2 regions of the Streptomyces sp. NPDC091281 genome follow, and region 2 is predicted to be linked to the other one. Evidence: predicted binding sites of a transcription regulator. Region 2 holds the regulator's gene; the other holds the start of a gene.
What was found. Region 2 encodes HspR, which represses chaperone genes until heat shock. Its sites were predicted from a motif close to TTGAGNNNNNNNNNCTCAA; they were not measured.
Positions count from the first base shown of each region.

Region 1 (3,410 bases), on a different contig from region 2:
GCTCAGCAGGGAGGCCAGGGCCGTCGTCATCGTGATGCCCGCGCTCGGGCCGTCCTTGGGGACCGCGCCCGCCGGGAAGTGGATGTGCACACCCCGGTCCTTGAGGTCGGCCACCGGCAGTTCCAGTTCGGCGCCGCGCGAGCGGAGGAAGCTGAGCGCGATCTGCGCCGACTCCTTCATCACGTCGCCGAGCTGACCGGTCAGGGTCAGTCCGGCCGCGCCCGTCTCCGGGTCGGCCAGCGACGCCTCGACGTAGAGGACGTCTCCCCCGGCCCCGGTGACCGCGAGCCCGGTCGCGACACCGGGCACGGCGGTACGCCGCTCGGCGGGGTCCTGGGCGGACTCGGGCACGTGGTGCGGGCGGCCGATCAGGTCGCGCAGGTCCGCGTCGGTGATCGTGGACGGCAGCTTCCGCTCGCCCAGTTCGTGCTGGGCGGCGACCTTGCGCAGCAGCCGGGCGATGGCCCGCTCCAGGGTGCGGACCCCCGCCTCGCGGGTGTACTCCCCGGCCAGCCTGCGCAGGGCGCTCTCGTCGAGGGCGACCTCGTCGGGCTGGAGACCGGCCCGCTCCAGCTGGCGCGGGAGCAGGTGGTCGCGGGCGATGACGACCTTCTCGTCCTCGGTGTAGCCGTCGAGACGGACCAGCTCCATACGGTCGAGCAGGGCCTCGGGGATGGCTTCCAGGACGTTGGCGGTGGCGAGGAAGACCACGTCGGAGAGGTCGAGTTCGACCTCCAGGTAGTGGTCGCGGAAGGTGTGGTTCTGCGCCGGGTCCAGGACTTCCAGGAGGGCGGCGGCCGGGTCGCCCCGGAAGTCGGAGCCCACCTTGTCGATCTCGTCGAGGAGCACGACCGGGTTCATCGACCCGGCCTCCTTGATCGCGCGCACGATCCGGCCGGGCAGGGCACCGACGTACGTACGGCGGTGGCCGCGGATCTCGGCCTCGTCGCGGACGCCGCCGAGGGCGACGCGGACGAACTCCCGGCCCATCGCGTGCGCGACGGACTCGCCGAGCGAGGTCTTGCCGACGCCGGGCGGCCCGACGAGCGCGAGCACGGCCCCGCCGCGCCGCCCGCCGACCACGCCGAGGCCCCGGTCGCTGCGGCGCTTGCGCACCGCGAGGTACTCGGTGATGCGTTCCTTCACGTCCTCCAGGCCCGCGTGCTCGGCGTCGAGGACCGCGCGGGCGCCCTTGATGTCGTACTGGTCCTCGGTGCGCTCGTTCCACGGCAGTTCGAGGACGGTGTCGAGCCAGGTGCGGATCCAGGAGCCCTCGGGCGACTGGTCGGAGGAGCGCTCCAGCTTGTCGACCTCCTTGAGGGCGGCCTCGCGGACCTTCTCGGGCAGGTCGGCGGCCTCGACGCGGGTGCGGTAGTCGTCGGACTCCTCGCCCTCCTGCTCGCCGTTCAGCTCGCGGAGTTCCTTGCGGACGGCCTCCAGCTGACGGCGGAGCAGGAACTCGCGCTGCTGCTTGTCGACGCCCTCCTGGACGTCCTTGGCGATGGTCTCGGCGACGTCCTGTTCGGCGAGGTGGTCGCGGAGCTGGCGGGTGGCGAGGCGGAGCCGGACGACCGGGTCGGCGGTCTCCAGCAGCTCGATCTTCTGCTCGGTGCCGAGGAAGGGCGAGTACCCGGAGTTGTCGGCGAGCGCGGAGACGTCGTCGATGGCCTGCACGCGGTCGACGACCTGCCAGGCGCCGCGCTTGCGCAGCCAGGCGGTGGCGAGCGCCTTGTACTCGGTGACCAGTTCGGTGACGTGACCGGGCAGCGGCTCGGGCACGCTCTCGTCGATCCGGGTGCCCTCGACCCACAGCGCCGCGCCCGGCCCCGTGGTCCCCGCGCCGATCTTCACGCGGGCCCGGCCGCGGATGAGGGCGCCCGGATCGCCGTCGGCGAGCCGGCCGACCTGCTCGACGGTGCCGAGCACACCGGTGCTCGCGTACGCCCCGTCGACGCGGGGCACCAGCAGCACCCGGGGCTTGCCGGGCCCGGACCGGGCGGCGGCCTGCGCGGCCTCCACGGCGGCGCGGACGTCGGTGTCGTTGAGGTCGAGCGGAACCACCATCCCCGGCAGCACGACCTCGTCGTCGAGCGGCAGCACGGGCAGGGTGAGCGGTGTGAACGCTGCGGACTCAGCAGCCATGATCTCCCCTTAGGCAGTCAAGTTGAGTTATGCCGACTCAATGCATGTGAGCGCCTGGATGTTCCCCGCGGGGTGCCGCGTTCGCTGTGGGCGATCAACGGCACCCCGCGAGCCGCCGCTCCAGCCGGCCCCGCGAGCCGCCCTTCCGGCCCGTCCCGCGAGTCGCCCCTCCGGCCGGTCCCCGCGCGCCCCCGCCTCGTCCGGTCAGACCGCCGGAACCGCCCCGCCCGCCCGCCTCGCGCCCGTCGGCGTCGCGCCCGCCCAGCGCCGTACCCACGGCCAGGTGCCGACGCCGACGGTGAGGGCGATGAGGTGGCCCCAGCTGGTCAGGGGGTCGACGGCGGCCAGGAGGTCGGGGAGGAGGGCCGCGGCGCACCCGGCCAGGAGGGGCCACCGGAGCCAGGGGGTGAGGAGTCCGGCCAGGGCGCCGACGCTGGCGGCGACGCCGAAGCTGATGCCGTAGTCGAGGCGGTGCAGGGAGGTGTCGGGGAGGTGGCCGACGAGGACGGCCAGGCCGACGGGGACCTCGGTGGCGAGGGTGGCCAGGACGTGGCCGAGGAGGAAGACGAGGGCCGTGCGGACCCCGCCGAGCCGCCGCTCCAGCGCCGTGAGCACCACGAGAAAGGCGAGCGAGAAGGGGGAGGTGAGTGCGCCCGCGACCCACAGGGCGCTCGCCACCAGCACGAACACGGGCGCATGCAGCAGGTGGGCCACGTCGGTGCTGGAGCCCTGGTGCAGCGTGTGCACGAGGGCGGGGTCGGCGTGCGCGGCGACGTAGGAGGTGACGGCGAGGACGACGCCGTAGCCGAAGGTGAAGGGGGTGCCGGTGGGGGTCGGCACGAGGCGGAGGAGGCGGCGGAGGGTGGCGGCGGGGCGCCGGTCGCGGGGGCGGCCGGGTACGGGGGCGGGCTGGCGGGGGATGCCGTCGAGCGGGGCGGCGGCGCGGGGGGCCGTGGCCGGGCGCCGGGCCCTGCACGTACCGGTCGCCCGGTTTCCGGGCGTGATCTTCGACGCGGGCTCGGGCCCGTCCGCCACCGCGTGTTCCGTCACCGTGAGGCTCTCCTCCCGCGTTCCCGTGCCGTCCACCCTTCGCGCCCCGCCACCCCCTGTCTGTGACCGGGGCCACTTCGACAGGGGATCAACAGCCGATCGACAGCCCGCCGACGGGGTCCCGCGGACCCGTGGCGGACGCCCCTGCCGCAGGGCGCGGCCCGCCGGTCCCGCGCGCCCCCTTCACTTCCGGAACCAACCCCTCGCCCCGCCTATTT
Region 1 covers NZ_JBIVUY010000002.1:670,884-674,293, reverse strand. The annotation lists gene lon (endopeptidase La) at 1-2,142, opposite strand, end outside; gene ACIQPQ_RS07505 (rhomboid-like protein) at 2,347-3,192, opposite strand.
Region 1: a site for HspR is predicted at 2,165-2,183, ahead of lon (endopeptidase La). Genes of this name have one in related genera too.

Region 2 (3,410 bases):
CGAGGCGCTGATGCACAGCTACGCGCCGGACGTCACCGAGACGACCTGCGTGGCGATCCTCCAGCCCGGGTACCGGATCGGCGAACGCACCATCCGCCCCGCGCGGGTGGCCGTCGCCGAGCCCCAGCCCGGGGCGCAGGCCGCCAAGGCGGAGTCGGCGGAGCCGTCGGCCACCCCCGCGGCGTCCGCCCCGGAGACGGGTGACGACAAGGAGAGCGGTGGCCCGGACGAGGGCTGAGCGGGACGCGACCGCACGTGACACGCGCAGGGCCCCCGCGGCCCTGGACGCCCGGAAGGAGGGACGTCGGGGATGAGCACGAAGGACTTCATCGAGAAGGACTACTACAAGGTCCTCGGCGTCCCCAAGGACGCCACCGAGGCCGAGATCAAGAAGGCGTACCGGAAGCTCGCCCGCGAGTTCCACCCGGACGCCAACAAGGGCAACGCCAAGGCCGAGGAGCGCTTCAAGGAGATCTCCGAGGCGAATGACGTCCTCGGCGACCCCAAGAAGCGCAAGGAGTACGACGAGGCCCGCGCCCTGTTCGGCAACGGCGGCTTCCGCCCCGGACCGGGCGGGGCGGGCGGCTCCTTCAACTTCGACCTGGGCGACCTCTTCGGCGGCGCCCAGGGCGGCGGCGGGGGCCAGGGCGCGGGCGGCTTCGGCGGCGGACTCGGTGACGTCTTCGGCGGGCTGTTCAACCGCGGCGGCGCCACCGGGACCGGCACCCGGACCCAGCCCCGGCGCGGCCAGGACATCGAGTCCGAGGTCACGCTGAGCTTCACCGAGGCCATCGAGGGCGCCACCGTCCCGCTGCGGATGTCCTCGCAGTCCCCCTGCAAGGCCTGCTCCGGCACCGGCGACAAGAACGGCACGCCCCGCGTGTGCCCGACCTGCGTCGGCACCGGACAGGTCGCCCGCGGCTCCGGCGGCGGCTTCTCGCTGACCGACCCGTGCCCCGACTGCAAGGGGCGCGGCCTCATCGCCGAGCACCCCTGCATGGACTGCAAGGGCAGCGGGCGCGCCAAGTCCTCCCGGACCATGCAGGTCCGCATCCCGGCGGGGGTGACCGACGGGCAGCGCATCCGGCTGCGCGGCAAGGGCGCTCCCGGCGAGCGCGGCGGCCCGGCCGGTGACCTCTACGTCGCCGTCCACGTCGACGCGCACCCGGTCTTCGGCCGCAAGGACGACAACCTCACGGTGAGCGTGCCGGTCACCTTCACCGAGGCGGCGCTCGGCGGCGACATCAGGGTCCCCACCCTGGGCGGCCCGCCGATCACGCTGAAACTGCCGCCCGGCACCCCCAACGGGCGCACCATGCGCGCCCGCGGCAAGGGCGCGGTCCGCAAGGACGGCAGCCGGGGCGACCTCCTCGTCACCGTCGAGGTGAGTGTCCCGAAGGACCTGTCGGGGAAGGCTCGTGACGCACTGGAGGCGTATCGCGAGGCGACCGCGGAGGAGGACCCGCGGGCCGAGCTGTTCGAGGCAGCGAAGGGAGCTTGAGCGTCATGGACGGCCGTCGGCGCAACCCGTACGAACTGACCCAGGAGACCCCGGTCTACGTCATCTCGGTGGCGGCCCAGCTCTCCGGCCTGCACCCCCAGACGCTCCGCCAGTACGACCGGCTCGGCCTGGTCTCCCCGGACCGCACCGCGGGCCGGGGCCGCCGCTACTCGGCCCGGGACATCGAACTGCTGCGCACCGTCCAGCAGTTGTCCCAGGACGAGGGCATCAACCTGGCCGGCATCAAGCGGATCATCGAGCTGGAGAACCAGGTCGCGGCCCTCCAGTCGAGGGTCGCGGAACTGGAGTCGGCGCTGGACGGCGCGGCGGCGGCCATGCAGCAGAGGGAGGCCGCGGTCCACGCGTCCTACCGCCGCGACCTGGTCCCCTACCAGGAGGTCCAGCAGACCAGCGCCCTGGTCGTCTGGCGCCCCAAGCGCCAGCAGACCTCGGACTGACGGCCCGACAGCCCGACGGCCCCCTGGGCCTGACGTCCCGACGCTCCACCGCTCCACCGCACGCACGCCGAAGGGGCGGCCCCGGACATCCTCCGGGGCCGCCCCTTCGGCGTGTTCCCGGACGCGGTGAAGTGCGGGTCGGTGAAGGGTTCGTGAGGCGCCCCCGCCGAGTCCTTCGCGTCGTCTCCATGTGTCTTCACCCGCTAAGCGGAGGGTGATGTTGTTACTTCGTTAAGTAGTTCCGCTTGACGGCGGCGGTGGGCGGCCAGTTGTCTTTTCAGACACCTGGGTGGTCGAGTCGCGCCCATGTCCCTAACGCACCTGAAGTGAGCCCCTGAATGCGTCGTATCGCCATAGCCGTGGCCGCCTCCACGATGTCCCTCTCGCTCGCCGGATGCGGGATGCTCGGCGCGGCGGAGGAGGGCGGGGCGGCGACGCCGACGAAGAGCAACGACATCACCGTGGGCGTGCTGATGCCGGAGTCGACGAACACCCGGTACGAGGAGTTCGACTACCCGATCATCAAGGCCAAGGTCGCCGCGCTCACCGCGAACAAGGGCAAGACGGAGTACGCGAACGCCGAGTCGAAGACCGAGACCCAGATCACCCAGATGGAGCGGATGATCGACGAGAAGGTCGACATCATCCTGCTCGACGCGGTCGACTCCAAGGCCATGGTGGACACCGTGCGCAAGGCGAAGGACGCGGGCATCCCGGTCATCGCCTACGACCGGCTGGCCGAGGGCCCGATCGACGCGTACGTCTCCTTCGACAACGAGCTGGTCGGCGAGGTGCAGGGGCGCACGCTCGCCGAGTCGCTGGGCAACGCCCAGACCTCCGACAAGATCGTCATGATGAACGGCTCGCCCACCGACCCCAACGCCAAGCAGTTCAAGAACGGCGCGCTGTCGGAGCTGAGCGGGCGCGTCACGATCGCCGAGTCCTTCGACACCAAGGACTGGAGCCCGGACATCGCCCAGGAGAACATGGCCCAGGCGATCCAGAAGATCGGCGCCGACAACATCTCGGCCGTCTACTCCGCCAACGACGCGATGGCCGGCGGCATCATCAAGGCCCTCAAGGCCGCGGGCGTCACCGAGCTGCCGCCCATCACCGGCCAGGACGCCGAACTCGCGGGCGTGCAGCGGATCGTCGCCGGTGAGCAGTACATGAGCGTCTACAAGCCCTACCCGCAGATGGCGGAGGCCGCCGCGGAGATGGCCGTCGCCAAGGTGCAGGGCCGCGACATCCAGTTCGACGCCCTGACCCGCGACTCCGTCGACAGCCCCACCGACAAGAACATCCCGGCCCAGCTGGTGACGGTGGTCGCGCTGACGAAGAAGAACATCAAGGAGACCGTCATCGCCGACGGGATCTACAAGGCGTCCGACATCTGCACCGCCAAGTACCAGTCCGCCTGCGCGGCCCTCAAGCTCAGCTGAGGCCGGGGC
Region 2 covers NZ_JBIVUY010000021.1:13,476-16,885, reverse strand. The annotation lists gene grpE (nucleotide exchange factor GrpE) at 1-238, shown strand, start outside; gene dnaJ (molecular chaperone DnaJ) at 311-1,501, shown strand; gene ACIQPQ_RS36455 (heat shock protein transcriptional repressor HspR) at 1,507-1,959, shown strand; gene ACIQPQ_RS36450 (sugar ABC transporter substrate-binding protein) at 2,298-3,401, shown strand.